Linked DNA regions of Pelagibaculum spongiae. The protein of the gene in region 1 interacts with the protein of each later gene in a pairwise test. Links are inferred from orthologs where the notes say so. Each region holds a gene or a part of one and is shown in the gene's direction. Other genes may lie near its edges. The genes, in order: clpB and DC094_RS10190.

Region 1 (16,240 bases):
GTTTTTTAGAACGCATTCCTTGTAAAGTAGATGGGTATTGCTTTAAGTTCCTAGGGTTTGATTTTAAATATAATGGCTATGTTTTATGTAAACCTCAAAAATCGAATATTGAATATGCCGTAGGACAATGGATAGGTGGTATTTATCACCCTTTTCCTGAAATCTCTAATGATTCTGAAGAGTTTGAAGCTGATAATGACTTGGATGAGCAAAGTTTCCGCGAAGGAAAGGCGATTCAGAAACTAGTTAATGCATTCGAGAGAAACACCCAAGCACGAAAGGAGTGTTTGGAAAAAAAAGGCTGCAAATGTACAGCCTGTGGTTTTGATTTTGAAGCTGTTTATGGGAATCTGGGCAAAGGATTTATCCATGTTCATCATAAAGTTCCTTTGAAAGATGTAAGGCAGGAGCACTTCAACAACCCCGAAAAAGATCTGATTCCATTATGTCCCAATTGTCACGCAATGATACATAAAACTAGAACTGCAATGACAGTTGATGAATTGATTGACTTGATTAAAAGAAGCTCTTAATTATCGTGCAATCCTGCTATAGGTCGTGTGGCCAACCACAACAATAATCGATGTTGTGGTTGGCGCATTGATCGATAAAAAGATTAAGGGCTGTGGAAATAAATAATCCTTCTGTGCCTCTCGTAGGTCATCCCTGAGCCTTGGCGAAGCGTGACATTTCGTTGACAAGTCGCTATTCGCTTCGCTCATGACGACCTACATCAAGAGTGTTTCTTTCTACACGCTTAATTTCAGAAAAATACCGAGTCTATTCGAAACATATAATATTTTAAAACACCTGCGTTATCGGGTGATTGTCGGGTGCGCCGTAAGGCTTACCCGACCAACCTTTGGCTTGGTACTGAATGAAATATTAAAGATTTATCAATAAAAAAAACTCCACTCGGTTTTCGTAGCCTGGGTAAGCCTTACGGCGCACCCGGGTTTATATGCTCTATATCTGTGAAATAGAACAAGAACAAATACACCCATTAAAGCGATATGGTTTCACTGTACATTCATTTTCGTGACTAATAATTCTATTTTTATTATGCTGTCTTTGTTTTAGAAATACCACCAGCTGTCACCTATGTAGCTGGCTGCCTCAAAAAAACAAAAAAGAGCAGTAAAATGAATCAAGTAGTTTCAGTAAGTCTCAAATCCGCCGCTTCTTCTCTCCAATCTGCAATCGAATCGTCTTGGTCGCGTCGTGACTTTCTCAAAGCAACAGCCGCTGCTGCAGCGTTACTGTTGATTGGTTGCAAGGTTGATACCGACCAGAAGGTGAAAGAGTTTCCTTTAGGCGTCGCTGCGGCAGACCCTGAGGGCGATAACATTCAGCTGTGGACGCAATATATTGGCAAGAAAGATCTGAGGTTAATGTTGTGGCTAGAAGATGATGTTGATTTGCAAAACCCACTTTTGAATATCGAGGTTTCACCCAATAGCCATGGCTATGTTCAGTTGCAAATTAATGATTTGCAGCCGGGTGAGCGCTACATGTATAGCTTCGTTGAGTTTAAGGGCAGCAAGTCCACTCAGGTGTTTTATAACGGCCGTTTCCGTAGTAGCTTGCCGCAAGGTGCCATTGAACCGGTTCGTTTTGCTGCGGGTTCTTGTGCTTCAAATTACATGATTCCATTTACTTTGGAAAAGGCAGGTTTACGCCGTAATCTAGATGCGTTCATTTTTCTGGGTGATACCAGTTATAACGACAGCGCCTCAGACCCAGAGTCTTATCGTAAAATCTGGAGCAAGAATTTAAAAAAACGAGGTTTTCAGCGAGTACGTTCTGCCAATTGCCAGATTAGCACTTGGGATGACCATGAAATAGTGAATGATTGGGACCCGGAAACCATCGACCCAACTTTATTACGCCATGGATTAGATGCATATTTTGAACATATGCCGGTTAAACGTAATCCACAACGGCCGGATCAGATTTGGCGTAAGTTATCTTTCGGTGACACGGTTGATGTATTTGTACTGGATAGCCGCAGCGACCGCCGACCTTCAACGATGAATACGCCTGAAGCGCAATATTTGTCTGTTGAGCAATTGGCTTGGTTAAAGCGGGGGCTAAATGACAGTTCGGCCGTATTTAAGTTAATTGTTAACTCAGTGCCAATTTCACATTTCCCCGGGGTATTGTTCGATTCTGGAGAAGCTCAGCGCTGGTCTGGTTATGCTTCACAAAGAGCCGATATTTTAAATTACATTGAAGGCAATCAAATTCCGGGCGTGCTTTGGCTGGCTGGTGATGTGCATTTTGCAGCGATGGGCCGGGTAGACAAAACAGGCCCTGGAAGTCGTTCCACTGAAGTTACGGTGGGGCCGTTCTGCCAAGTCATAAATCCGCTGGGTGGTTTCTTGCCGAGGAGCCAGTTTGATTGGTGTGCTGCGGTATTTAATTATGTTGAATTGGCATTTGAGCCAGCAACAGGTGAAGTGGAAGTAATTTATCGGGGTGATTTCGATAATGAACTAGCGCGTAAGACTTATAAACTGGTGTAAAATAAGTTGATGTAAATAGTCTTGTAGGTTTGATGAGTTAAAACGAAATCAGGCATTTATTTGATAGAGCCTAATATCTGATTGCGCCTTTGGCTTATCAAACCTACTTTGAAAAATTTTTTATTCTGGAAAATAAACCGGTGTATCGCCTTCTTTCCACTGTGGATACTTTTGCATTACCGATAAAAATATCTCAGATGATTTAAAATGCTCAAGCCATTGTTGAAGCTTGGGATAAGGCGTTGCCTGAAACCACTCGAAATCGACATGAGCACACTGACGAATGAATGGGAAAATAGCGATGTCGGCGAAAGTGACTCGACCAGCGACCAGAAACTGATTTCTTAGCAAATGTTTTTCCAGCTTGCCAAGAAAAACCTCACACTGATCGCGGTAATATTCCACTGTGTGCTGCGGATGTTGTTCAGGGTATTTGTAGCGATCCAGTGAAAGCTTAAAAATAAAATCATTCTCTTGAAGCAAGCCTTGCATTTCCCACTGCCAGTTCATGACATCGTCACCAGAAAGCCACTGCTGTGGGTCTTGGTTAGATAATGCCCATCGCATAATGTCACGACTCTCATCAAGCAGCATTTCATCATGTTGTTCGCTGGCGGGAATAATAAGCACGGGCACCGTTGCTTTTGATGACTTGCCTATTAATTGCTGTGGTTTGTCTTTCAGAACTACTTCACGTAGAGCTACTTGGCTTTTTGAAGCTGCAATAGCCATTCTGGCCCTGATGGCGTAAGGGCAGCGCCGGAAAGAATAGAGTACAGGTTGTGATGCTACTGACATAAAAATCATCTGTTATGTACACATGCATACAATATACTGTGAGCGATTGCTAGATGCGAGCTGCCATTGTTAAAGTTGGTCTAAATTTTTTAGAAAAGGGCTTTTGCGAACTAGCTCACAAATAAAAAATAACCAATAGCTCATTATCAAGTTGGTTTGGAAACCGATCCGAAAGGGTCTCGATATGAGAAGGGGGAGGCTTGAGTCTTCCCTTTTTTATTGGGCGATAATAAGGAAATGTCATAGATCGGCTAAAGCAATCTATTGATGTTTGTTTATCTGATGTATTCTTATTTTTTTTAAGATAGTTATGGTTTTTAATCAAACAATGGTTTTTCTTGTTACTTATCAGTTTTTCTTCTGGAATGATCAAAATATTTCTTGCTAAGTAATTATTTAATAACGCAGCAAACAACTTGTCACTATGTCAGAATACGGCCTTTCTGTGAAAACTGTACCGAGTTGTTATTTTGGATCGTTCGATAGTTTATGGTTTGTCTGCGGTGGCTTGTTGGTCGACTGTAGCGACTGCTTTCAAGTTAGGATTGGGCTATATTGGCCCGTTTGAGCTGGTGTTTTGGTCGGTACTGTTTGCGACTTTAATGTTAGTTGCTGTTGTTTGGTGGCAAAAACGCTCACTGCTTGAAGCCTATAAAAAATCACCGAAGCGATATTGGTTGGCAGGAATGCTTAACCCGGGAATATATTACCCGCTACTGTTTTTGGCTTATCAGAAGCTTCCAGCTCAACAAGCGCAAAGTATTAATTACAGTTGGGCATTAATGTTGACACTAATGTCGGCTATTTTCCTCAAAGAAAAAATCACTAAAAAAGACTGGTTAGCGTGCTTGGTTGGCTATTTTGGCGTGGTGGTGATTGCGACTTCAGGTGATTTAACTTCTCTGAACTTTCAAAGTCCGCAAGGTGTCATTTTTGCCTTGGCGAGTACCGTTTTGTGGGCAGGTTATTGGATTGTTAGTAGAAAGAATAATGAACAGCCAGTGACTGCAATGGCACTGAATTTTATTTGTGGTTTGCCGATTGTGTTGATTGTAATGCTGATATCAAAAGCAATCAGTGGTGACATGAGCATGCCAGGTTGGCAAGGCTTGTTAGCGGCAGTCTATATTGGCTTAATGGAAATGGCATTAGCCTTTGTGCTTTGGCTAAAAGCTTTGCAGGCGACCGAGAATACTGCACGGGTGAGTAACCTAATTTATCTATCACCGTTGATTTCTTTGGTACTAATCAATCAAGTGTTGGGAGAAGCAATTCACTCAGCAACTTTGATCGGTTTGGCGATGATTTTATTGGCGGTCGCTTTTCAACAAAAGAGAAAAGCTGGATAAACCAGCTTTTCTGAAACTGCTTTTAGACGATGCCCATTCCCGACAATAGTAAAATGCCAACAATGCTCCAGGCATGTAATCGTGGGAACTGATACCAATAGAGCGCTGAAGCTGGGTGGCCTTTAGCCAGATGACGTCGGCTTTGAACTACAAATATCAAATAGCTGACCGGATAGAGAAATATGGCAAACACGGCAAACATTTGCGACGGGTTGCTAGCGAGCATTTCTGGTTTATAGCTTTGAATAATCGCATAAATAATAAATAGCCAAGGCAGAACTAGGCTGCCTAGTGTTAAGGTTTTACGCTTGACAAATTGACGTGCTTTCTCGGTATGCTTGCTGTACGGCATGGCTAACACTCAAATAAATCAGTTATTCCTCATCATAGATACTGGTTATCGCTAAACATTGACCCGGTTCAATAAAATATCTTATAGCAACGATTAAAAAATTGAGTTTGAATTGAATGTTTTTGTCATACCAATTCATTCGCTTTTTACTACCTTCCACCATTTTTTTTCTTTGGCGAGTTTTGATTGGCAAAAAATTGAGCCGACAATTAAAGCTTCATAGGTAATATGCTAATTAATAGAATCATCAACTTGCTGCCTGCAAAGGTTGAAAAGCTATCAGTAAAGCCCAATCTGACAAACACAGAGTTTTCCTAAGGGTATCGGAATGAGAATGGAAAAAATGACTAGCAAGCTGCAGCAAGCACTCGCTGATGCCCAGTCGCTGGCGGTTGGGCAAGATCATAGTCGGATTGAAGCCTTGCACTTGTTCAAAGCCTTGCTAGAGCAACAAGGCGGCTCACTGGTGCATTTGCTAAATGCTTGTGGTGTCAATAGTGCAACCTTGAGTGGCGAAGTTAATCAGTTATTTAATAATTTGCCGAAGTTGTCTTCTAATCAGGGAGATATTTCACTGGATGCTGAGTTAGGGCGGGTGCTGAACTTGGCTGATCGTGAAGCGCAGCAGCTAGGCGATCAATTTATATCAACCGAACTGGTGGCACTGGTTTGTTTGCAAGAACGCGGCACGTTAGGAAAATTATTAAAAAAACATGGGCTCAATGAACAGAAAATCCGTGGCGCCATAGATAAGGTTAGAGGCGGTGAGAAAGTGAACGATGCAAATGCAGAAGAACAACGCCAAGCATTGGACAAGTACACGATTGATTTAACGGCAAGAGCCGCGCAAGGCAAGCTTGATCCGGTGATAGGTCGTGATGATGAAATCCGCCGTACGATACAGGTATTGCAGCGCCGCACTAAAAATAATCCAGTATTAATTGGAGAGCCAGGCGTTGGTAAAACTGCAATTATTGAAGGTTTGGCACAGCGAATTATTAATGGTGAAGTGCCAGAAGGCTTAAAAAATAAAAGACTGCTCTCGCTTGACCTAGGCGCACTGATTGCAGGGGCTAAATTCCGTGGTGAATTTGAAGAAAGACTAAAAGCGGTGCTGAATGATCTAGGTAAGCAAGAAGGGCAGATCATCTTGTTCATCGATGAATTGCATACCATGGTGGGCGCAGGGAAAGCAGAAGGTTCTATGGATGCTGGCAATATGCTCAAGCCTGCGTTGGCGCGCGGTGAACTGCATTGTGTTGGCGCGACGACCTTAGATGAATACCGCGAGTATATGGAAAAGGATGCAGCGCTAGAGCGGCGTTTCCAAAAAGTATTAGTAGAAGAGCCGACTGTTGAAGATACCATTGCCATTTTGCGTGGTTTGAAAGAACGCTATGAATTGCACCATGGGGTAGAAATTACTGACCCGGCAATTGTTGCCGCTGCAACGCTTTCTCATCGTTATATTGCTGATCGCCAACTGCCAGATAAAGCGATAGACCTAGTTGATGAAGCCGGTAGCCGAATCCGAATGGAGATTGACTCTAAACCAGAAGAAATGGATAAGCTGGAGCGACGGTTAATTCAGTTTAAAATCGAGCGAGAAGCGCTAACGAGAGAATCAGATGACGCATCTAAAAAACGTCTGCAAGATTTAAAGCAACAGATTGGTGAATTGGAATCTCAATATTCTGATTTAGATGAAGTATGGAAAACCGAAAAAGCGGCATTGCAAGGCACTCAATCAATTAAAGAAAAGCTTGAACAGGTACGTTTTTCGTTAGAGCAGGCCCGTCGCGCCGGTGATCTGACCCAAATGTCAGAACTGCAATACGGTAAAATTCCAGAGCTAGAGCGCCAGTTAGATATGGCCTCTCAGGCAGAAATGATGGAAATGACCTTGTTGCGAAACAAGGTGACCGATGAAGAAATTGCCGATGTAGTCTCTAAATGGACCGGCATTCCAGTGAGCAAAATGCTGGAAGGTGAAAAAGATAAATTACTGAAAATGGAAGGTGCACTGCATAAACGGTTAATCGGTCAGCAAGAAGCGGTAAAAGTGGTTTCTGATGCAGTGCGTCGTTCACGCGCGGGTTTATCTGATCCAAATCGGCCAATTGGCTCTTTCCTGTTTTTAGGCCCAACCGGTGTTGGTAAAACCGAACTGTGTAAATCTTTAGCTAATTTTTTATTCGACAGTGAAGATGCCATGGTACGGATCGATATGTCAGAGTTTATGGAAAAACACTCGGTCGCTAGGCTGGTCGGTGCGCCTCCTGGCTATGTTGGGTATGAAGAGGGCGGCTATTTAACAGAAGCAGTTCGGCGTCGTCCTTATTCGGTATTGCTGTTGGATGAAGTCGAAAAAGCTCATCCAGATGTTTTCAATATTCTACTGCAAGTGCTAGACGATGGTCGACTAACCGATGGCCAAGGCCGCACGGTTGATTTTAGAAATACCGTGATAGTGATGACTTCTAACTTGGGCTCTAATTTGATTCAAGAGCTGGCCGGAGAAAGCCATTATCAGGAAATGAAAACCGCAGTTATGGAAGTTGCGGGGCAGCATTTTCGACCAGAATTTATTAACCGTATCGATGAGATGGTGGTATTTCATCCACTGGCTAGAGAACACATTCGTTCCATTGCCACTATTCAGTTGCAAAGGTTACGCAAGCGTTTAATCGATCGAGATTTAAAATTGGAAATTACCGAGGCGGCGTTAGATTTTCTGGCCGCTTCAGGTTTTGATCCGGTTTATGGTGCACGACCACTTAAGCGTGCCATTCAGCAACATCTTGAAAATCCATTGGCGCAGAAAATGCTACAAGGTGAATATTTACCGGGTAGCCAAATAGAAATTGATACTGATGGTGATCGGTTGCTGTTTGCTTAGAGCTGCAGAGTTCAATCACCTCCCACATAATGCTTCATGTCGTGTGTAAGTCAAAACTTATACATTAAGTTTTTGTTAATCCATATATAAGAGAAGATAACTGTAAAACTCAGGAGGTAAGTCGAATTCTTGACTGATTATATGCTGACGAAATAAAGTGAAAATCACATTCGCACCCTGTCGAGACTACATGTTGTTACACATGATTATTTATGGTCAGAGTTTTGTAAGAGGCTCAGCAATAGGTGGTTTTTTATTTTGTTGTAAAACACAAACTTTTATTGTTGGAGGTTTGTGTTTTTTTTTATTGCTAATTTAGGTTTTTCTAAGTAAAAAGTTCCTTCGATAAATGAGTGTTTTATCAATAATTATAAATTAGTTTTCGATATTATAAAATCTCTTTCTTAAGTGTTTTTGTAAGGGATAGTCATGTCTTGGCGATTGCTTGGAAATGGTTGTGATAAAAGATTTTACATTAAAGAAAATAGTGAAGTGGTAGGGAGTTTTGGAGCTATTTGTTGCAGTGACAGTGTTGCTTCAAGAGAAATGAAAGCATATATAAGATTGAAGTGTGCAGGCCTTAGTAGCTTGCTGCCAGCAGTTCTTCCGTGGACGCAAGGAAATATTCTTCCTGAGGGAATAACGATAAAGCCTCAATATATGATAGAACGGTTACATATAGGTCGAACATTTAAGCCGCAAATGTGTGTTTTCAATGTTTCAAGGCAAGTTAATGCAGAATTAAATAAGGGTGATAAAATTAAAATCCTTAAAAGTTTGAAATTAATAGAAGATAACTTGTTTCAAGTTTGTAACATTGTAGGCGAGCTAACGCTAGCGATCTGTGCGCAAAAAAAAGATATGTTTTTACTAGACTTTAGTCCGGGAGAAACAGGATCAACAGCAATTAGTCAAATTGATACTATTAAATCAGGAATTAATAATTTAAAAAAACGGATGGAAGATTGTTAGTAAAATGTAAGGCTATTTTTTTATTAGCCTTGGTAGGTTCTGATCATTAGATTATTCATCTAATCTCTTTTGGTTTAACTCTCCATCGATAAAGATGGGGTGTTAAATCATAAAGCTCTGTGTTTGTGGAAATAAATAATCTTTCTGTGTCTTCTTATGGGTCAGTCCTGAGTTTTAGCAAAGCGAGACATTTCATTAGTAAGTCGTTTCCCTAATTACGAGCTATATTAAGGGGTGTTTATTTCTTTCTATGCTCTTTATTGTTTCTTGTTGGTTAAAAAGATCCCAGCCAAAATGATTGCAGCTGCAATAGTCAATCGTGACACTAGCAGCTCATTTAAAAATATTAAACCTCCAAAAGTAGCCAGTAATGGTACCGATAATTGACTGCTTGCAGCTTGACTGGCGGTTAGCTTTGGTAATATTTGATACCAAGCCCAGTAGCCAATTGCGGAAGTGATGCTGCCAGAAGTTAACGCCAGCAACACACCATCCACGCTAAACAATAAATACTGATTGAAAATAACTACTGCGATGGTGAGGACTATCAGTGCGATTGGTGTTGCGAGTAAAAAACTCTGCTGCATATTTTGCAATGGTGTAAGTGTGCCGGTCTTTGCTGCCTGGGTCGCCTGCATTCCAGCCAAGGTAAAGCCACCCCAACAAACACCCGCGACCAGCATTAATAGAGCACTGCCTAATGGCGGCGTATTTAATCCGGGTAAAAACAAATAAATCAAACCAGACAAAGCAATGCCACTACCTAATATTTCATAACGATTGAGCTGCTGTTTGAAATGATGGGCATATAACAAAATGGTGATTTGCACGCTGGCGAATAAAACCAGCGCACCAGTTCCAGAGTGGATAGATAGATAAGCAATAGAAAAAAAACAGGCGTAGCCAAGTAGCAATAAGGCGCGGGCTAAACTGCCTTGGTCAAATTTTGATTTGAATGCTTGCTGGCGAATGGGGGTATTTTTTAGTCGGGTTGTTAGCTTTAAGATCAGTAATAGTGTGATAGCACCCGAAGCAAGGCGGATAGTAGAAAAGCTATATGGGTCGATCAGTAGATCTGTCAAAGCTGCCCGAGTGAGCACGGAATTAGCTGCAAAGGCGATCATTACCAGAAAGGTACTAAGAAGAAGGCTGGTTTTTTGAATTGTTATTTTCAATGTGAATTTTTCAGTTCAACCAATGAATGGTACAAGTTAGGACAACTTGTTTGGTTTGATGTTCCGTGGCAATTGCACGGTATCAATCGTTGCATTTATTTTTGTATTATCGACCCTGTAACAGATATGGCGCATACGACGATGTAGATGTCTTGTAGTATCATTTTTGCGAATACTTACGCAACGATTAATAGTTAAAATTTAATTCAAACTAAAATAGTCAGATATTGTGCCAGAGCAAACAGTTAAAACATTTACTTCAATAGCTCTTTTTCTGGGTGTTGGCAATCAATGTTATCTAGTGGTGTTTTCTTTTTTTAGATTAAAAAATTTAAAATTTTACCATAGCTTAAGATGAAAAAGTCAATTTAAATATTTGTTGGTTTACTATTGGTTGGAGCTGTTTTTTAAAGTATTAGTTGACTGGTTTTGTCGGGTATTGGTTAGGACAGTTTTCTGAATAATGCGAGAAAAACACCCCCAAATTTTTTAATCAACACTCACAAAAAAATTGAATAAGTAATTTGAAAAATAGCTGGCTATCCTTTTAAAGCTAACTGCGATATGTAGTTCTTTAGCTTGTTGATTATGGAGGATCGCATGAGAAAATTATTAATTCCTATTGTGTTAACTAGTTTGCTGGCTTCAGGGGTGAATGCCCAACCAATTGAAGCAGGCCACCCTGAACCGTTTAACCTAGAAGAAAAGCCGCCGATTAAATTGCTTTTGAAAAATCCGCAACAACCTTCTTTTTTAGTAAACCCAGTACAACAATCCAATATTTTACAGCAAATAACCCCGCAAGCATTGCAATTGAATAGTGCTCAAGCCGTTGCTAGTTGCAATAGCGATGACTTCGCATCTCGAAGCGGTAGTGATTTGACGGATTTTATCCGTCAAGCTCCGATCGATTGTGTTAATGATTTATTTTCATTGAGCGGCATGATGGCTTACCAAGTTTTTCGAGAATCTCAGATGGTCAGTGTTGCCAATAGTATGGCGCAGCAAAGTTTGAGTTATCAGGGGAATAACGACCAAGGTATCGAGCAGTTAGTGCTATTCCTCCGGGCTGGTTATTACGTTCAGTTCTATAAGGCCGACGATGTAGGCCAATATGGCGGTAACTTAAAAAATTCGATTCGCCAAGCGTTAGATAATTATTTCGCGTCTGACAGCTATCCGCTGGTTAATGATGATCATGGTAATGTCTTGAGAGAAGCGATTATTTTGATAGACAGCTCGGGAGAGAATGCTCGCTACCTATTTATTGTTAAAGATATGCTAGCAAGGTTTAATCAGCAGTTTGCTGATTCTTGGTATATGCGAGCAGCCACTAATAGTGTGTTTACCGTATTGTTTCGCGGTCATTATAACGATGATTTCAAAACCAAAATTTTTTCAGATCAATCTGTTATAAACAGCCTGCAACAGTTTATTGCTACTCATAACAATATGATTGGAAGTGATGGTGAGTTTTTGTTAAATAATGCTGCTCGTGAGTTGGGGCGATTCTTAAAACATTACCAGCTAAAAAGTATGCTGCGGCCCATGGTTAAAAGTTTGCTTGATAATTATTCGTTTGCTAATGGGCCAGGAATTTGGGTGGGCGCAGCAGAGATGGCTGATTATTATGATTCAAGCCAATGCAATTACTACGGTGTTTGCAACTTTAAACAACAGCTGGCGGCGCAAATTTTGCCAATTAACCACAGTTGTAGTAATTCAGTAGTGATTCGTGCTCAGCAGATGACTAGCCAACAATTAAGTGACAGCTGTGATGAGTTGGTGGCTCAAGGTGATTATTTCCATAATAAATTACAAACCGGTCAACAGCCTGTTGCAGGTGATATGAATTCATCGTTAGAAGTCGTTGTGTTTAATAGTGCCGATGATTATCAAACTTATTCAGGTACATTGTTTGGGAATTACACCAATAATGGTGGCATATATTTAGAAGGAACCCCTTCTGATGCGAACAACCAAGCGCGTTTTATTGCCTATGAAGCAACTTGGTTGCCAGATTTCCAAGTTTGGAACCTTCGTCACGAATATGTTCATTACCTAGATGGTCGCTTTAATATGAAAGGAGGTTTTTCTGATTATTTAACGGCAGATACTATCTGGTGGCTAGAAGGGCTTGGAGAATATATTGACAAGAAAAACTTCAATGACACCGCGATTGATTTAGCTCGAACTCGCGAGTTTGGTTTATCGAGTATTTTCAAAAATGACTACAACAGTGATAGTGATCGAGTTTACCGTTGGGGTTATTTAGCCGTTCGTTTTATGTTCGAGCGCCATCCCGATGTTGTTAATCAAATACTGGGTTATTTCCGAAATGGTGATTATGCTGGCTATAACAATTATCTAAATGCTCGCTTAACCAATTATGATAGTGAGTGGATGGATTGGTTGTTAGAAGTTGAAAGTACTGTAGGTGACGGAAGCGACAATAACGGAGAAAACCCTGCAATTGAAGTGCTTAATGATGGTGATATGCGAGTTATTTCATCGGCCAGTAGCCTTGAGTTGCCTGAATTTAAAGTTGTAGTACCTCAGGGTACCCAACAATTAGTGATTCATATTGAATCTGGCACGGGTGATGCTGATTTATATTTGCGTCATAATGCTCAGGTGACTGTCGACCAGTGGGATTATCGCCCTTGGATAAATGGTAATAACGAAACCATTACGGTTGATAATCCGGCAGCAGGTGAGTGGTTTATTATGGTTGCTCCTTATAATCCTTTTACCAATGTCCAACTCAGTGTTTCATTGACTAAAGATGATAACGGTGGCGGAGACAATAATGGTGGTGACGATCCGCTTGCTGAACTGCCAAATGTTTGTGCAACTCAAGATAGCAAAACCTTTATTCCAAAACTGCAAAATGAACAAGATATGGCGGCCTGTGTCGCAGGAAATCAGATAGTGTATGGTTATTTCTTTGTGCCTATGGGTGTCGATAAAGTGACAATTAAAATTGGTCACGGTTCAGGTAATGCAGGGTTTTATTATAAAGATCAGAGTTATCCAAGTACTGCTAATTATGATGAACATATGAATGTTGGTGGTGCCAATGAAGAAGTTATTCTGAATGACCCAAGTAATTATAGGTATCATTACTTCTTATTCACTGCCGGTCATCAGAACACTTCAATTCAAATTATTATGGAGTAGTCACATTATAGGGCGGTCATTAATGGCCGCCTTCTTTTGGTCAAAAAAACCACTGAAAATGTAATATTAACAACTGTAATTTTTACGTTAATCTCGTTGTTGACAAAAATCACTTATCAAATGCATCTTTTACCGCTAGCATGATTCATCTCCACCTCTGCTAAATGTAATCGTTTATTCAAACCTGGTGGTGGTAATCAGGACCGAGTGCGTAATCTGATTTGGGACAATAACTATCAAGATAATTGAGCGTAAAGGCTGGTAAATCATGGTTGTAGGTTTGCTTCCAAAGCTTTGGTTGGCTATAACTAAATTGGCATTATATATCAAAAATCATTGATTTGTTACATAATAGATTAGATTGTCTTAAATGATAAAAGTGAAATTATAATCTCTTTAATCTAATGAATTACACTTAAAGGTGAATGTATGAATGTTAAATTCGCTGCCTATGGTTGCTTAATAGTAAGCACTTTTTGTTTTGGTCAGAACTCAACAAACTCGAACAATTTTAACAGCGCTGAAATAAAAAATACATCAGTTGATGTCGCCAGCTTATTTGGTGATGACAACTACTTAGAGGTAGAGGAGCTTCCCAAAGTTTACAGCGTGATAAACTCAAAATGCCCTATTGATACTGATTACCTTTTGATAAATCAGAATGAAATCGATAATTTTTATAATAAAAATAGATGCACGCAGATTCAAGGGAGTTTATTTATAGGTACTTTTCGTGATTTAACGGTAGAGTCGGATATATTTAATTTAAAAGGTCTTGGGCTGATTACTTCAGTTCGTGACAATCTTTACATTAAAGTTCTTAACCTTGTTGAAGATATTAATCCTTTGTCAAGTATCAAGTACGTAGGTGGTGATATTCAAGTATTCGGGAATGAGCACCTGACTAATATTGATGGCTTATCAAATATTAACGCATTACACGGTGAAATAATTGTTGGATACAATGTTTCGTTGGTTGATTTAAATGGATTAAAAAATATAAAGTCTGTAGATTCTGATATTTCTATAATCGGAAATCATGCACTTAATAATTTAAATGGACTTTCAGGTATTTCAAAAATAGGAGGGAGCCTATTAATTCAAGGTAATTTAGCACTAACAAGCTTGGATGGAATTGATAATATTAGTGCCAATCAAGGCGTTTCTATACTTAAAAACCCTGCCCTAGAAAGTCTGAATGGTTTGAATATCAACCAAATCGAAGAACATCCGTCTGAGTATATTTATATTAACGATAATCGCATATTAACCGAATGTTCAAATGCATGCCCTTTAATTGAAGATGCAAACACTCAATACATGCTAATCATTAGCGGTAATTCTGGTTCATGCAGAAATGCATCAACCTTACTATCTACTTGTTCAGAGTGAATTGCCATAACATTTGGTAATTATTAAGATATGGCTATCGAAGTTATTTCTAGATAGCCAGTTTTGGCAGATTAGTTTACTCATAACTTTTCTTGTATGCATAATACAGTTGATAAAGCACAACCTGTTATGAATATGGAAATCGCCCGCTCGGTTTCAAAAGGAATGTACCTACGATTAAAAATCGTCAGAACTGGCCGCAAGTCCGTCATGAACTGATGTGTTCGATGTACTGTGATAAACGAAAGCGTTGTGCTGGTGCTACTGAAAAACAAAAGCTGTCGAGTTTGATAGCCAGCCTTGTGGGTAGTAGCAATCGTCGGGATAATTTATTTTCTGCTCTGGGTATCGATATTCAACATGATTTTTCGAGTCATCGCATGACCAAAGGTGGGCTAGATAGTCGGGACTTTAATGTTAATACCGATAGTCTTTATGGTTTGTTGGGTGCATTAATTCTTGATGGCCTGCGTAAAGCAGATAATCAGATTAAAAACCTTCTGAAAAATGGTCTAAATAATTACAAAATATGGAATTGCCCACAATTGGGAAATAATACCGATGAAGTTCTGGGTTTTAGAATGACCAATGGATGGAAATTAAAAGTAACGGCCAGACAACAGGTGCAGGAAACTTTTTTTGATGTGAATATGTTCCGCATTTTTCAGGTAGTACATGAGCAGGTAGAAGCACTTGTGTGTAGCTATCTGGCGTCAGTGATTGGTAATGAAGTTACTGACGATAGTTTTAGCAGAGATGATAGCTCCGATGGTGACGGTAATGACAGCAGTGATAATTCAGGTGGTGGAGATAGCACTGACTTGAGCCATATTCCGAATCTTTGTTTGTCATTGGCTGCCGAAACTTTTGTTCCTCAGCTGCAAAACAGAAACCAATCAGCGAGTATATGGTTATTTCTTCGTGCCTGCGGGTATCAGTCAAATCACGCTAGAGACTGGGCATGGCGCTGGCAGCACACGGATTTATCACAAGGATCAGGGCTACTCGACTGAGCCCAGCTTCGATACTGTGACTGACGGTTCTGAGAACCATCAGAAAATTATTATCGATAATCATCAAACCAATATTTACCACCATTTTCTGACAACCTCAGAGAATAATAGAGCAAGTATTAATCTAACGATGAGTAATAGCTGGCAGCGGTAAATTGGCTGAAAGAAAGCATTTTTTACGACCAATTCTTATATAAATGGCCTTCTTTATTTACAAGAGATATCTGACTTAAGAAAACTGAAAGAAGTTAAAAATCACTTATCAAACGCATCTTTTACCGCTAGCATGATTCATCTCCACCTCTGCTAGATGTAATCTGAGTTATGAATAAAAGCAATATCCAGATTAATCCAATTCAAATAACTACGCGAGACGGCTTTTTGTTGGCGGCAAGTGAATACTTACCGCAACAAGAAAATGGCGTGGCGCTGCTAATCAGCCCAGCAATGGGGATTCCTCGTAGCTATTATCATCACTTTGCTAGTTGGTTGGCCAAGCAGGGTTTTGTTGTGATGAGCTATGACTACCGTGGAATGGGTGATAGTAAAAATATCGAGAGTAATCTTGCCCAGCGAAAATCTTTG
Region 2 (15,982 bases), on another replicon or contig:
GTGGGTGTGGTTAAGCTAGCGCCTTCATTGCCGCTGGATGGTAATTCACCCTTCTTGCATCTGGATCGTAAATTTATGCACCTTGGCTTTCATATCTACGATGTAGGTTTCCAAAGTCCAAATGTTGAAGCAGCCCGTCCATTGGTATTTGCCACCGCATTATTGCTGGTATTGGTGATTATCTTTTTGAACTTGGCAGCGATCAGAATTCGAAATAACCTGCGCGAAAAATATCGTGCCCTGGAAAGCTAGAGAACCAGTAATCAAACTGGTAATCGTTGAGGTATTCAATGACTATGTTGAACGAACAAAAATTACAAACCGCTCGCCAGGTGCCTACTCACGGTATGGATATGACGATGCTGGATCGGCAGTCAGATAAATTGACACTGCAACAAGAAAAGATAGCCGTTGAGGTGAAAGACCTTAATTTGTACTACGGCGATAAGCAGGCGTTAAAGAACATTAACCTGCAAGTACCGAAAAACCGAGTAACTGCATTTATCGGCCCGTCAGGTTGTGGTAAATCGACCTTATTACGTTGTTTTAACCGGATGAATGATTTGGTTGATGGTGTCAATATCGAAGGTGAGATTTTACTCAAGGGTGAGAATATCTACGGCAAAGGCATCGATATTTCTGAGCTGCGCCGTAATGTCGGTATGGTATTTCAACGGCCTAATCCGTTCCCTAAGTCGATTTATGAAAACGTCGCCTATGGCTTACGTATTCAAGGGATTAACGACCGTCGCGTGCTAGATGAAACAGTAGAAATTTCATTAAAAGGCGCTGCCTTGTGGGATGAAGTAAAAGATCGTTTGCATGAAAGTGCACTGGGTTTATCCGGTGGTCAGCAGCAACGTTTGGTGATTGCCCGAGCCATTGCCATCAAGCCAGAAGTATTATTGCTTGATGAACCCGCATCGGCACTTGACCCCATTTCAACTTTAAAAATTGAAGAGTTAATCAATGAGTTGAAAAAAGATTTCACCATCGTCATTGTGACGCACAATATGCAACAAGCAGCGCGAGTGTCTGATTACACCGCATTTATGTATCTGGGTGATATTGTTGAATTTGACGACACTAATACCCTGTTTACTGCGCCAAGTAAAAAAGCCACAGAAGATTATATTACCGGTCGTTATGGATAATTCGCTAAGGCTTTAACATAGGTTGTGTTGAGCGGAAAGCCAATCACAACAATGCCTTTAACACGATCAAGTTATTTTGATGGTAATAGCGACAAATTTTTGCAGTTGTTTATTAAATATAAGCAACTGCTGGAGAAAGAAATAATGGAAAGAGTCAGCGGACAGCATATTTCCGGCCAGTTCAATGAGGAACTCGAAAGTATTCGTAATCGAGTGATGGTAATGGGTGGCTTGGTTGAAAAGCAACTAGAAGACGCAACTACTGCACTCATTAAACAAGATATTGCCATTGCTCAGCATGTAGTGATGAGCGACCATAAAATTAATGCGCTAGAAGTGTCGTTAGACGAAGAGTGCACCCAAGTTATAGCTAAGCGCCAGCCGACTGCATCGGATTTGCGGTTAATTATGGTGGTAATTAAAACCATTACCGACCTTGAGCGTATCGGCGATGAAGCAGAACGAATTGGTCGTATGTGCTTGCATATTAACCAAACCGGTGCGCAAAAATCACAACTAGCCAGCCTGAAACATATCGGCCGCTATGTGCAAGATATGCTGCATGAAGTGCTCGACGCCCTAGCCAGAATGGATGCTGATGCCGCCGTACGCATCGCCAAAATGGATGAAGGCGTTGACCGTGAATATGAAAGCGTGATGCGCCAGCTAATGACTTACATGATGGAAGATGTCCGCTCAATTCCCGGCATTCTCGACATTATGTGGTCAGCGCGGGCTTTAGAACGTATCGGTGATCGCTGCTGCAATATTTGTGAATACATTATTTACTACGTCAAAGGTAAAGATGTACGCCACACCAGCATTGAAGCAATGGAAAGCTTGGTGCAGCAGAAGCGGTGATGGTGGTAGTGGCGGTTGGTGATGGCGATTAAAGCAGCGATATCGCCGCAGAAACTTTGTAAGGCATTTATATGAAACGCTTTATAAGGCAACAGGAACGAGAACTAGCGTGGGGCTGGTTCTCGTTTTTTTTGTGGAGGGTGGGGTGTTGTCTAGACGCGGCAATTAATTGCTAGCCCCCGCGTCAACCTCGATAGGGCTGTGGGGATAGAATAGAAAGGCTCAAAAGGTGAGTGAGAAGACAACCCGGATAGAAAATGTTTCAGCTCTTTGTATCGACTATTTTCCAAGCTGGAAATTTTTAAGCAAAAACAAATAAAAAATGTAGAATGTTAAGTGTTGATTGAATCCTATTTCATTAGTGACAGGCACCAAAAATGCACCTTTATAAGTATCGTAGCTTTGAGGCTAACCATATTAAGGCTTTGGTGAATAACCAGCTTTGGTTTTCTAGAGGTGTTACATTTAATGATCCATTTGATTGCTCTTTGAATGTGCCGGTTACATTTATTGATAAAGTAGGCATGATGAAGTTCATGAAAAAACAAACGTTGGCTCAGAGGTTTGTTGATTCGGGGCATCTAACGCGAATGCAGATGGAACAAATTAGTGAACAGTATCTCGAAGACACTGAAAAGTTATTGCTTGAAGGGCGCTACCAAGATCATGAGCTAGGCTGGCTAGCTGATGCCGTTTTTGATCATATGTCTCGCTCATTTGTGCATTGTTTATCTCAAACAGGTAAGAACACTCTAATGTGGTCACATTATGCCAGTGCGCATTCTGGTTTTTGTGTAAGGTATAAAAAAGAACAATTAATCAATAGTGAATGCATATATAAGGCCGATTCTGTAAATTACGACGGCCAACCTATCTCTTTGATTGAGCAGCTGGTTGAACCAAACCAAAGGAATCTACCGACAGAGGTTTTGTTTAAAAAGGCTAAAGATTGGCAATACGAAGAAGAGTTTCGTCTTGTTCATTCTGATGTTGCTGACGGAGATGATGATTTATATAGGGTTTTAAGGCATGACGTTGATGCTGTAGACTGCATTATTTTTGGTTTTAACTCTGAAGATAAGAACATTAATGATTTGAAAGAAAAATTATCTGGTCGAAACATTGTTTTTAAAAAAATTGTTCGCTCACCATCCGGTTTTGATCTTTTTGTAGATGTTGGAAGGGTTTAATAAGAAAAACCCTACAGAAAAACCTTCGTAACCATTCAGCATGTCACACCAATCGATCCAATTTCTCCTGAATAAAGTCCGGCCATTTACCCGCGAATAATAACGACAAAGCCTCCCCAACACCGACCCCATGTTTTTGGCAGGTCGATATATAGCTCCGGATTCTGCAATACGCTTTCACACCATCCCATGAGCGGGAAAGTAAAACGTGCCAGCCATAATTTTTTTAATCCTTATCCAAATATAATTAATCCCTAGTAGACTGGTAAAAAGCTATCAGTCTATTGATTGTTGGCTTGAGTGGGCTACCAATATTATTCGCTTTCTTCTCGACCCAATAAATAATCCAGCCCACCAGTTATGGCGGCGACTTGTGCCAAGTTACATTGTTCTTCTGTCACGTGGCTGCTGTCGGGATAAACTTCAGTGGTGGTGCAATATTGGTTATTGCTAAATCCTGCGCATAGACCCAGTTCGCGAGCCGGGTAGTTAATTACACCTTCCTGTGCAATTGGTTTGCTTAATAGTTGGCTATCAGCTTCTGCTGGCGCAATATGGGTGATTTTTTTCACCGATTGAATAATCGCTTTTTTAAATTCCGACTGCAGGTTTTCAGTATCACCAACTAAATAAAATCCATCAGGTATGCTGTCGGGTTAGTAAGAAATATGCCAGCCATAATCTTTTCAATCCTTATCCAAATATAATTAATCCCTAGTAGACTGGTAAAAAGCTACCAGACTGCTGGATTAGATGCGCGGCTAACATTATTTGCCTTATTCTTGATTCAAGAAAAAACATGCCAGCCATAATCTTGCCAATCCTTGCCCAAATATAATTAATCCCTAGTAGGCTGGTAAAAACCTACCAATCTACTGATGTTTGAGTTGGATGCTCTGCAATGTTATTCGCTTTCTTTTCGATTCAATAAATAATCCAGTGCGCCGGTAACGGCGGCTACTTGTGCCAAGTTGCATTGTTCTTCAGTTACATTGGGGCTGTCTGGATAGACTTCAGTCGTGCTGCAATAGCGATTTTCACTAAAACCTGCGCATAAACCTAATGTTCGATTTGAGTAGTTAATAACGCCAGGTTGCACAGCTGCTGAGCCGATTATCTGACCATTGCTATCGGTAGGTGCAATATAAGTAATATTTTGCACCGATTGAAGAATGGCTTTCTGAAATTCTGGCTGCGGATTTTCAGAATCACCAACTAAATAAAAGCCATCAGGTATGCTGCCGGGTTGGTAGGTGATGCCATCTCTTGCGGCTAGTGCTGGCCTGAATTCGTCCTCATCTGAATCGGTGGTTTCATGTAAATCGATATGCGCCAAGATCTCTGTATCCAAACTGGCAACGAATGCCATTGCCTGTGCCGCTTCTTCGCAAGGGCTGTCGACATAAAATGATCGATTCGGGTCAATTGCATTAGCGTTCCATCGATTAATGGTTTCGTAGCCCCAAGGGCTGATGCAGGGAAGAATGATCAAATTAAACTGATGAATATATTGGTCGGCGAATTGTTTGGCAAATAACAAAGCGCCCTGCACGCCACTGGTTTCATAACCATGTACGCCGCCAGTGATCAGAACGGTGTGTTTTGTTGTTTGCCAGTTTTTTGAGGTAAGTGCGTATAGCGGATATCGCATTGGATTGACCGGTAATGAACCATACTGGCTTACCTGAAAATTACTGCTTAAGGCATGAAGCTTGTAGATTACCTCAGTCTTAAATTCACGTTTTAGCTGGGCTTGCTTGAACCAAGCTTGTTTTTCTGATGCTTGCCAGGGCTGGTTAGGCTGGCCGATAGGATAAAAATGTGTCATGGCGGGTTTCAATCGAATGAGGGATGGACTTAGCCTAATCGAGGTAATATTTCATGGCAATTTTCTTCAAAAAATATGTCAGGCATAATTCAGTTAATCACTTTGAATAAAGATCAGATCTTTTGATTTCTCAGCAGCTTGTATTTTCGGTATGGTCAAACAATCGTTCATATGTTTAGGTAATAATACTATTCGTTGTACTATGAATTATATCGTTAATAGCTTTGCGGAGGCTGTGTTATGAGAGATTTTTCATCAGCTTCAAACTCCACGTTAACTTCTTCTGAAGCGCCTTCTATTTCAAAATTTGATTTTGGTCGTCGGTATGTTGATAAAACAGAAATTAATAAAGTCGGCCCGCGGCGTGCTGGGATGAACCCAAAGTATTGTCATTGGTTTCACTGTATCAGTCGCTGTTGTCGCAAAGCGATGCTTTGTGGTGTTGATGCGCAGACCGGGGAAAGTTACCAGCATCGACGGCAATGGATTCTTGATCGATTAGCCGTGCTAGCTAAAGCTTTTTCAATCGAAATTGCCAGTTATGCCATCATGAGTAATCACTATCATTTGGTATTGTGCGTTAACCTAGAGCAGGCAAAATCTTGGTCGGGTGATGAGGTGTTGTATCGCTGGTGTCAGGTATTTAAGGGGCCTCAAATAGTTCGCCGATATCTAGATGGTGATAATTTAATGCCATCAGAAATAAAATATGTAGAAACATTTGTTGAAGAATATCGGCAACGACTGGTTGATTTAAGCTGGTTTATGCGAGCATTAAATGAACCGCTAGCAAGAATGGCTAACCGGGAAGATGAGTGTACAGGCCATTTCTGGCAAGGCAGATTTACTGCACAAGCACTGTTAGATGAACAGGCAGTTGCCAGTTGTATGGCCTATGTAGATTTAAACCCGCTTCGTGCTGGAATTGCCGATACTCCAGAAGAGTCAGATTTCACTTCAATTAAACAGCGAATTGAAAAATATTCTTCGGCTGACTCAGGTTTAGCAAAGAAAAATAAGCGAAAGGTACAGCCTCAGGATGGTCAAAACCATTACCCCAAATTAAAAGATTTTAAGTCAAATAATCCACAGGTAGAAAATATTCCTTTTTCTTTCAAGGATTATTTGGAGCTGGTTGATGCTACTGCACGAGTGATTATTTCTGGCAAGGCCTCGATATCAGAAGATATTCCAGGGATTTTAAAACGATTAGATATCGATAATCAGCTATGGGTAAATCAGATGAGTAATTCGGGTAAGCGATGGGCGCGAGCAGCAGGTAGGCCTGATAAGCTTAAGGCCTATGCGAAACTGTTGCGTCAGTTTTGGATGCAAAGTGGTGGTAATAGTTGTTAGGTATATGACAAAATAAATTTTATGTTTAGATTAATAAAATTATGCCTGGCATATTTTTATTATTTCGATTCTGATACAGAATGGTTTCAATTTCGAAATCGAAGTGCGAACAAGGGTCAAGCATGTCAAATAACACCAATAAGAATTGCCAAGCGGAATGTTTATGTGGCGCGGTTAAAATAACGGTTGCAGCGGTGAATCCGCAGTTCACTGTCTGTCATTGTGATACCTGTCGTCGCTGGGGTGGTGGGCCATTTTTTGCTGTGCAGTGTGGTGAAGATGTTTCGTTTTCAGGGGAAGAAAGTATTACTCGTTATGCTTCATCTGACTGGGCCACTCGGGGTTTTTGTAGTCAATGTGGCAGCCATTTGTTTTACCAGTTGAATAAAACCAGTAGTTATAATATGCCGATTGGTTTGTTTTCTCAGTTAGATGCACCCAAAATGAGTATGCAATATTTCAGTGATCAACGACCTGACTATTATTGTTTTTCTAATAAAACTAAACAGATGACTACTGCAGAAATAATGGCTTATTTTTCCAGTGAGGTTTGATTAGATTTCAATTGTTTTTAATGAGCTAATTTAATCACTGCTTGAACCAGCTTATTAATGCCGGTTGCAGCTTCGCTGATTCGGCTGGCTAGCATATAAGCTGGCGTGGTGACTAGTTTGTTTTGCAGATCGATAAAAATGTCATCGACTTCGCAAGTGTGATGTTTTGCGCCGCTGGTTTCGATTGCTTCAGCAGTTTGAGGGTCATTGCCTATGCTGCAGCCAACGCCTGGGCCAAATAGTTCTGCAGATAATGCCGGTGCGATGCCAATAAGGCCAATTGGTTTTTGTTGGCGATGCATCGCTTGAATAAAGTTTCTGACATGGGGGTCGATAGACAGTTCTGCGCCTTTACTAGCAAAATCACTCAAATTTATTGCTGCGCCAAAACCACCAGGAATAATGACCGCTTGGTAATCGTCTGGTTCAGCTTGCTCTAAATCGATAATTTCTCCCCGAGCTAACCTTGCGGATTCAGTCAATACATTTCGGCTTTCTGCCGCCCCGATATCACCGGTGAGATGATTGATGATATCAAACTGCTCAATATTGGGTGCCATGCATTGATAGCTTTCATCTGCCTGATCAATAGCCAGTAGTGTTAGAGTAGTTTCATAAATTTCTGATCCATCAAAAGCACCACAACCGGAAAGAATAACGGCAACTTTCATTAGTAACTCCTTGGCTGGCTTATTGTATGACTATGCCAATTTGTGTCTGTTTGATTGGGATTAATGATGGTTTTTTATCACTAAAGTCGAATTAAAACGCAATGATTTGTTTTACTGTCGCTCTTACAATCACTACTGCAGCAAATTAGCTTTTGACTAAGGCGCTGGCCAAGTGAGCTAGGCAAAAAGCCCAAGTTAGCAATCAAGTCTAGTTGATTAAGCACCAATTGATACGGGATCTACTTCAAGCTTTAGCGGCTTAGTTTGTGCCCGAACCACCTCAAGGCTAGCTGAATCCTGCACTTGAGGTGGTTTGGATATACACACCGCTTACGCCTGAATGATTCCGTTTGGTAGCAGTCGAATTGACGCAGCATGGCGCGCGGCTTATAGCTATGGGACATGGAATGAAAAGAGCAAAAAAATATGGCGAAATTTCCTACAGTCGATGCATTTGTTTCACCAGCAGGTAGTCTGGAAATTCTTTCTCAGCATGAAATTCAATCACTGAGCCGATTTGGCCATAGCAATTGTTATGACTTATTGCGAAATTGCCTGCTGGCAGTTTTGAATTGCGGCAGTGAAATGGATGATGGTCATGCATTGTTGCAACAATACCCTGATTTTACGGTTAATTTGATCGAGCGTGATCGTGGTATTCAATTGCATTTACAGCATGCTCCCGCCAGTGCATTTGTTGACGGTGTAATAATTAACGGTATTCGTGAGCATTTATTCTCTGTGTTACGCGACATTGTTTATGTCAATCATAAACTGCAGGCCTCGGGGTTAGATTTAAGCCAGCGACCAGAAGCGATTACTGACTCGGTTTTCCGCATTTTACGTAATGCAGAGGCAATGAAGTCTGCCCGCGACCCTAAGTTAATTATTTGCTGGGGTGGTCATGCAATTTCCCGAGAAGAATATGAATATAGTAAATCTGTAGGTTACCAGTTGGGCTTGCGAGCGATGGATATTTGTACCGGTTGCGGCCCTGGCGCCATGAAAGGGCCAATGAAAGGTGCCCAAGTTGCGCACGCTAAGCAGCGAATTGATGATGGCCGATATGTCGGTGTAAGTGAGCCAGGCATTATTGCTGCAGAATCGCCAAACCCTATTGTTAATGAATTGGTGATTTTGCCGGACATTGAAAAGCGACTGGAAGCATTTGTTCGTATGGGCCACGGCATGATTGTATTTCCTGGTGGTCCGGGAACTGCCGAAGAAATTCTGTATTTGTTGGGTATTTTAATGGACCCAGCAAACCACGGCATTCCTTTCCCATTTGTAATGACTGGCCCTGCATCGAGCAAGGATTACTTCGCAAAGATAGATGCATTTTTAGTGGGGCTGCTCGGCGAACATGTTCGTGATTACTACAAAATCATGGTTAACCAGCCAGAAGAAGTTGCCCGTCACATGAGTCAAAACATGGAGCAGGTACGCGAATATCGTAAAGAACATAAAGATGCTTATCACTTTAACTGGCGGCTGCGGATTGATCCGGTTCAGCAATTCCCATTTGAGCCAGAACATACGGCAGTTGCTGCATTGCAGCTAGACAGAGAAATGCCAGCAGACCAGTTGGCGGCTAATTTACGTCGAATTTTCTCAGTTGTAGTGGCTGGAAACGTCAAGGCTGAAGGCATTGCGCGAGTAAAAGAACGTGGCCCTTATCAGATTCATGGCGCACCGGATGTTTTAGAGCCGCTGGATCAGCTATTAAGATTTTTCGTAGAGCAGCGCCGAATGAAGATTGAAGGTGAATACGTGCCTTGTTATCAGATTGTCAATTAACGATAAGACGGGTTTGGATGATTGCTTAGGTTTAAGCAATCGTTTTGAAAGACCAGCCGAATAAAAGGGTTTACTGAGCGGCGCAATTTATATGAGATTTTATATGAATTTGCGTCGTTTTTTTGCATGACCCTTTTATGACCGGGCTGGCTTGGATAGAATCAGTCGAATAACACAGAGTTGGGTTGATCCCGGGAAGTAATCAATGGTTTGTAATGTGCGTCTGGCAGAGCAGCAGGCTTTGGATAAAGCGCGTCAGATGGCGGATCAGTCGCCGAATGATCAGCAAAAGCAGCAACTCAAGCAGCAAATCCGCGACCTACTCAAGCAGCATAACGCGGTCATGGTGGCCCACTATTACACCGACCCTGAGCTACAAGCGTTAGCTGAAGAAACGGGCGGAGTAGTCGCTGACTCTCTGGAAATGGCTCGTTTTGGTAAAAACCATCCGGCAGACACCTTGATTGTTTGTGGTGTGCGCTTTATGGGGGAGACGGCTAAAATCCTCTCGCCAGAAAAGCGAGTGCTCATGCCTACGTTGGAAGCGACCTGTTCGCTGGATGAAGGCTGTGAGCCGGTTGAGTTTGCCGCCTATTGCGATGCTCACCCAGATCATAAAGTAGTGGTCTATGCTAATACTTCTGCTGCAGTTAAAGCTCGGGCGGATTGGGTGGTAACTTCGAGTATTGCGCTGGAAGTGGTTGAGCATTTATCAGATCAAGGACACAAAATTCTTTGGGCACCAGACCGTCATCTAGGCCGATATGTGCAGCAACAAACGGGCTGTGACATGTTGTTATGGCAGGGCGAATGCGTGGTGCATGATGAGTTTTCTAGCCAGGCACTCGAGCAGATGAAGCATTTGTATCCGCAAGCTGCAGTGCTGGTGCATCCAGAATCTCCTTCTTCAGTGATCGATATGGCTGATGCCGTAGGTTCAACCTCCCAATTGATTAAAGCGGCACAAACGCTGCCACACCCGCAGATGATTGTGGCGACCGATGGCGGTATTTTTTACAAAATGCAGCAGGCCGCACCAGATAAAGAATTGTTATTGGCACCCACGGGTGGCAATGGTGCGACGTGTCGTAGCTGCGCCCATTGTCCGTGGATGGCAATGAACAATCTGCAAAATCTGGCTGAAATCTTCGATGCGAAAAATACTGAGGTTTTTGTTGGAGATGCATTGCGAATTAAAGCAATGAAACCTTTGCAAAAGATGTTGGATTTTTCGGTTGATATGAATATTCGCTTGAAAGGCAATGCTTGATTAAAAGCTAGCTGAGTTTTTTTTCAGTAAGACTTATTCAAATAAAACGGAGCGTTAATTGCTCCGTTTTATTTACCGGGACGTAATGGTTATCGAAAGGAGGCAGAGGCAGGTGTAAATATTTGCAATCGCAACTTTCGGAAAGAAAAGATAGTCGCTATGTGCTGCAGTCGAAGCCGTGCCCTGGACGCAATGTCAGAGGCGTAGTACTACTTCGATACCGAGAAAGACGACCGATATAGCAACTATGTAGAACGTGCTGAACTTATCTTAAATACGGCTTCACTATGGAAAGCGAAGCAAGACAGTGTTTGCGGGAGCGATCTCGACGCTAACTGATTCTTCTCTGCATTCCTGAACCCGGTAGCACAAAGTGAAACTGTGTGCGCCTTAATCAAGCCGAAACAATAGGATAAAAGATCATGAAATACATAACTGCAATGTTGCTAGCGATCATGCTAGCAGCTACGGCTAACGCCAGCGAGTACACCTACCCCTACCCCTCGCTAGCACCTAACCAGCCGCTGTTTCTAGCACTGCCCTGGGTGGGCGCTAAGGGTACCGCAGGCGAACGGCCTAACTCTTTGGTGCCTATAACTTCGGTGCGCGAGATCGATTGCGCTATCCTCGATAACCCCGATAACAACCCGCAAAATGCTTACAGCATTCGCGTGCGCGTCAATACTACTGAGCAGGGCACCGGTGGTCTGCATGATACTTGGGTAAGCTCGCCGGCTGCTGGTGGTACCACCATTGGGCTTCAATTCTTGGCAGAGCGTGGGATATTCTCCTACATCTACACAAGCTGGATCGGCTGTCAGAAAGCCTTGCCCGACGTTATGGAAGCGTTCGGCTTCCGCGTCTATGGATTCGACCGCGACTAGCTAAAATGCAGGCATAAAAAAAGGAGGGGGGCGCGCTTTCGCGCTCCCTAGGGCCTAGACCAGACAGACCTACCCAAGTCAAATTTACTCCGACAAGTCGATATTCTAAATGGTGTTTAACGCTTGGTCAGTCGGTGTCAGGTTCTTCGTCCATCATTGTATTAAGTGCTGTGATCTCTTGCAGTCGTGGCGCTGTATCGACAGTGATCGCAACGAGTTCGCCTGACCCTTCGTACACGGTAAACGTGCCATAGGCTGCAAAAGCTTTCTACTCGATTATTTTTTACAGTACTATTTCTACGACCTCAGTTTTTTTGCTTCTTGGTTAATTTCAGTCAGTCGCGCTTGTATCTCACTTTTTAATTGAGCATTTAAATCTTCAGTTTTTAATGCTTGTTTTAAATGCTGGCGAGCAGAACGATAATCACCGAGCAACACATAAAACTCAGCCTGACTGATTTTTGCCAGGGTATTCTTTCCGCTACGCCCTTGAGCTAACCAAAGTTGTTGATATACACGCGGAACCGGATGGTTGCGAATATGGCTTGCCAGTAGTTTCCTGGCTTTTTCTGGTGTTTTCTGTTCAAGGTATAAGCTAGCGAGTGCCATGGTTAACGGATGGTTGCCAGGCATTAAAGAGAGTTGTTCTGTCAGTAATAATAATGCTTGTTTTGGATGGCCATCTTTACTTAATGCAGTGGCTAATGGCACATTAATGAAAACTTCTGATGGAAACTGTTTTTGTAATTCACTTAGTTCAGATATCGCTTTAATATAATCTTTTTGGCGTAAATTGATCATGGCGCGATAATATCTTGCCTGAACGGTATTTTGACCTTTGTAATGGCTATATAAAGCTTGTTTAACTTGGCCTTCTCTCATTTGAAGTACTTCCAGCCGAGCTTTGGCTAATTCAAATGATAAATTGTTTAAATTATCAGGTTTTCCGAGTTGCGCGGCGCGTGCTTGTGCATCGGCAACACGACTGTCAGTTACTGGGTGAGTTAGCAAGAACTCTGGAATTTCCCGGCTATACAATCGGGTGGATTTTTGCATCCGCTGAAAAAAACGAAACATTCCTGAAGGGTCTAATTTGGCATTGGTGAGCAGCTGCATGCCAATTCGATCAGCTTCTTTTTCATTTTTTCGGGTGAAGTTAATCTGGTTTTGAATCAAACCAGCTTGGCTACCAATTAACAAAGCACTGGCTGCATCGGGACTGGTGCTAGCAACTGCAATGGCGGCGAAAATGGCGGCAATGGCTGGAATGCTTAATTGAGAATTTTCTTCAATTCGACGGGCAATATGACGCTGGGTGACGTGGGCGATTTCGTGGGCCAATACTGAAGCCAATTCGCTTTCGTTTTCAGCAGTGGTAATCAAACCGGTATGGATGCCGATATAACCGCCAGGGCCAGCAAACGCATTGACCTCTTTGTTACGCACCACAAAAAATTGAAAACGCAATTTGTCATCGGCACCGGCTGCCAGTCGATAGCCAAGTGATTCAACATAGTCTTCTATCAAGGGGTCGCTTTCAAAAGGTAATTGCCGTCGAAGTGACTGCATAAAACTTCTGCCGAGCATGGCTTCTTTTTCCAGAGAAATAGTCGCCAAAGAGCTGTCGCCAAGATCAGGAAGCTGAGGGAAGTGCTCACTTTCTCCCTGTCCCTGAACCGAAGTAGCCAACATCAATGTGCTGGATAGAATCAAAGATTGAAGCAGTTTGTACATTAAATAGTCTCGGCTGGTGTCTGCAGCTGTGACAGGCGTGGTCGCCCATGGTTCCTGAATGTATGATAAACCAACCAGCAGCATTCGGCTGCGGATATGTTTCGATTCTGGAAATTCATATGAATTGTGTTGATGCCCGTGATCTAGCTTGCCCTTTACCTTTGTTGCGATTAAAGAGAGCGCTGACAGAAGTAGCTAGTGGTGAATCGGTCACTATTATGACCACCGATTCTGGATCAATTAAGGATATACCGGCATTTTGTCGTCAAGTTGGCCATCAGTTAATTAGTTGTGTTGAAAAGCCAGATCATTATGTGATTCAGGTAGAAAAAAACTAATTAAAAGTGTCTGGATACGGTGACTGCTTAGTACCTGATTTACCTAGTTGAGTAATTGCTAACTATGTGAGATTAGGTATTTTTTTATTTAATGGCGCCATTAGTTTCCCTGTGCTATCCCTTCCTTATGTTTATAGTTTGGCCAGCTCATAAGGGGCAAGGAATGGCAGATCGACGATTGCAGGTGTTTCACACGGTTGCGAGGGTATTGAGTTTTACCAAGGCGGCGGAAGTGCTTCATATGACGCAGCCAGCGGTAACATTTCAGATCCGCCAACTGGAAGAATACTTTGCCGCAAGACTGTTTGACCGAACCCATAACCGGATCCGACTGACTGAAGCTGGCAAGCGTGCTTACCAATATTCTGAAAGAATTTTTACGTTATATAGCGAAATGGAAAACTCGGTAAAAGAAATTACCGGTGAGGTCGGCGGTGTTCTGGTGGTTGCTGCGAGCACCTCGGTAGGTCAGCATATTTTAACGCCAATGTTAGGTAAATTCCGCAAGCAATACCCTGATGTCACCATCAGAATGAAAGTGGGCAACTGCGATACAGTGTTGTCGATGGTTGAGCATAATTTGGCTGATATCGCGCTGGTTGAGTATTTCCCGAATAATAAACATTTCGCTACGCGTATTTATGGTGACCAACCTTTATGTGTCATCTTGCCTTCATCGCATCCATTGTCGATGCGTCAATCTATTGGTCCTACAGAGATGATGCACCTCGAATGGGTAGGGAGAGAGCGTGGCTCGGGTATCCGAGAAATCGTTCAGAGCTATTTGACCGGGCAGGGCGTGGATCCAGATCGACTGGAAATCGCGATGGAGTTGGGCAGCAATGAAGCAGTAAAAACTGCGGTTGCAGCAGGTCATGGTGCGGCCCTAATGCCGCGTATTGCATGCGAACATGACTACCGACAAAATGGTTATAAGATGATCCGCCTTGAGCCAGACCTGAAAGTGCCAGTAACCTTTGTCTATAAAAACCAGAAGTTCCATTTACGAGCAATGGAAGAATTATTAAATTATGCTGCAGAATATTTGCAAAAAACGACAACTTAACTCGCTATTAGTAACAAAAATGCCCAAGCGACGTAGCGCAAGCGATATAGGGGCTTTTGCCATATTGATCTGTCGATTATGATAATTAGCAGCTGATTCCTACCTATTTATAATTCGAGAAGTATATGGTCAATATGTTTGCCAGCTGGTACAAACGCTGGTCATCCAATCCGCAAACTGTCAGCCTGATTATGATCTTGCTGATGAGCTTTGCGGCTTTTTTGTTTCTGGGCCGCTATTTAACGCCAATTTTTGCCGCGCTGATTATGGCTTACGTGCTGGATTGGACAATTAGTCGCATGCACAAAGCTGGGGTGGCAAAAAATGTTGCTCTGACCATCGCTTTTTCAACCTTCCTTGGTGGCATGGTTTTGCTGGTCGCGGTACTCACCCCGTTATTGTGGCGACAAGTTTCAGCATTGATTTCTGAGCTGCCCAATATGCTGAATAATGCGCAAACATCGATTATTGAATTGATGCAGCAATACCATATGGTGATGTCGCCAGCTGATATTGAAAAAGTCAGCCAACTAATTACTGAAAAAGCGGCCAGTTACGGACAAGTGCTGGTATCAACTTCGTTGTCATCCATTTCTGATTTGCTAACGTTGGTTGTGTATTTAGTGCTGCTTCCTGTGATTGTGTTTTTTATGCTCAAGGATAAAAAACTATTGATGGAATGGTTCGTCAGTTTTATGCCGAGCCACCATGAGTTAGCAGAGCAAGTCTGGGAAGAAATGAATGATCAGATTGGTAATTATATTCGCGGTAAAGTGGCGGAAATTCTGATTGTTGGTGGCGCCAGTTATGTGGTTTTTGCGTTGATGGGCTTGAACTACGCACTTCTGTTGGCGGTGCTGGTTGGCTTCTCTGTGTTGATTCCTTATATTGGTGCAACAGTTGTCACCTTGCCGGTGTTGTTGGTGGCATTTTTCCAGTGGGGTTTGAGTACTGATTTTTACTGGTTGACCACGGCTTATCTAATTATTCAGGCGCTGGATGGCAACTTGTTGGTGCCATTGCTGTTTTCTGAGGCGGTCAATTTACACCCGATTGCTATTATTGCTGCGGTGCTGATTTTTGGCGGTGTTTGGGGCTTTTGGGGTGTGTTCTTCGCCATTCCTTTGGCAACATTAGTCAAAGCGATAATGAACGCTTGGCCATCGGCTAAGGAAGTTGGATCAGTCGAGCGTGACTAATTTTTAAAGCACAATGTTTTAAAGCACAAAGCCTGATGAATACCTGTCTCGGTTTCTTTGAGGCTTACGTTATATCGGTG

The links.
Region 2: the proteins of clpB (region 1) and DC094_RS10190 interact in binary tests that used the Escherichia coli proteins (3 or more experiments, as listed by UniProt). The link is inferred for Pelagibaculum spongiae from one-to-one orthologs.

Annotation. Positions count from the first base shown.
Region 1 is NZ_QDDL01000008.1:132,884-149,123, forward strand. Bases 5,016-8,137 are described here. They hold clpB (ATP-dependent chaperone ClpB), read left to right. Parts: upstream 5,016-5,352; coding sequence 5,353-7,923; downstream 7,924-8,137. Other genes in these bases: DC094_RS16785 (hypothetical protein), read right to left, coding at 5,016-5,024. Outside these bases: DC094_RS16765 (HNH endonuclease), read left to right, coding at 1-533; DC094_RS16770 (alkaline phosphatase D family protein), read left to right, coding at 1,143-2,525; DC094_RS16775 (glutathione S-transferase), read right to left, coding at 2,646-3,323; DC094_RS16780 (DMT family transporter), read left to right, coding at 3,794-4,672; more of DC094_RS16785, read right to left, coding at 4,695-5,015; DC094_RS16795 (hypothetical protein), read left to right, coding at 8,353-8,895; DC094_RS16800 (DMT family transporter), read right to left, coding at 9,153-10,070; DC094_RS16805 (M9 family metallopeptidase), read left to right, coding at 10,671-13,250; DC094_RS16810 (hypothetical protein), read left to right, coding at 13,680-14,642; DC094_RS16815 (hypothetical protein), read left to right, coding at 14,870-15,655; DC094_RS16820 (alpha/beta hydrolase family protein), read left to right, coding at 15,980-16,240. UniProt on the Escherichia coli protein: Part of a stress-induced multi-chaperone system, it is involved in the recovery of the cell from heat-induced damage, in cooperation with DnaK, DnaJ and GrpE. Acts before DnaK, in the processing of protein aggregates.
Region 2 is NZ_QDDL01000003.1:273,137-289,118, reverse strand. Bases 12,164-15,027 are described here. They hold DC094_RS10190 (sulfurtransferase TusA family protein), read left to right. Parts: upstream 12,164-13,418; coding sequence 13,419-13,637; downstream 13,638-15,027. Other genes in these bases: DC094_RS10180 (AI-2E family transporter), read left to right, coding at 14,829-15,027; DC094_RS10185 (LysR family transcriptional regulator), read left to right, coding at 13,801-14,703; DC094_RS10195 (M48 family metalloprotease), read right to left, coding at 12,164-13,299. Outside these bases: phosphate ABC transporter permease PstA, read left to right, coding at 1-252; phosphate ABC transporter ATP-binding protein PstB, read left to right, coding at 360-1,154; phosphate signaling complex protein PhoU, read left to right, coding at 1,299-2,015; DC094_RS10240 (DUF2971 domain-containing protein), read left to right, coding at 2,444-3,205; DC094_RS10235 (hypothetical protein), read right to left, coding at 3,520-3,777; DC094_RS10230 (M14 family metallopeptidase), read right to left, coding at 4,110-5,033; DC094_RS10225 (transposase), read left to right, coding at 5,274-6,389; DC094_RS10220 (GFA family protein), read left to right, coding at 6,512-6,943; isoprenoid biosynthesis glyoxalase ElbB, read right to left, coding at 6,961-7,614; nucleotide 5'-monophosphate nucleosidase PpnN, read left to right, coding at 8,041-9,411; quinolinate synthase NadA, read left to right, coding at 9,671-10,681; DC094_RS10200 (hypothetical protein), read left to right, coding at 11,104-11,565; more of DC094_RS10195, read right to left, coding at 11,863-12,163; more of DC094_RS10180, read left to right, coding at 15,028-15,902. UniProt on the Escherichia coli protein: Involved in thiosulfate metabolism.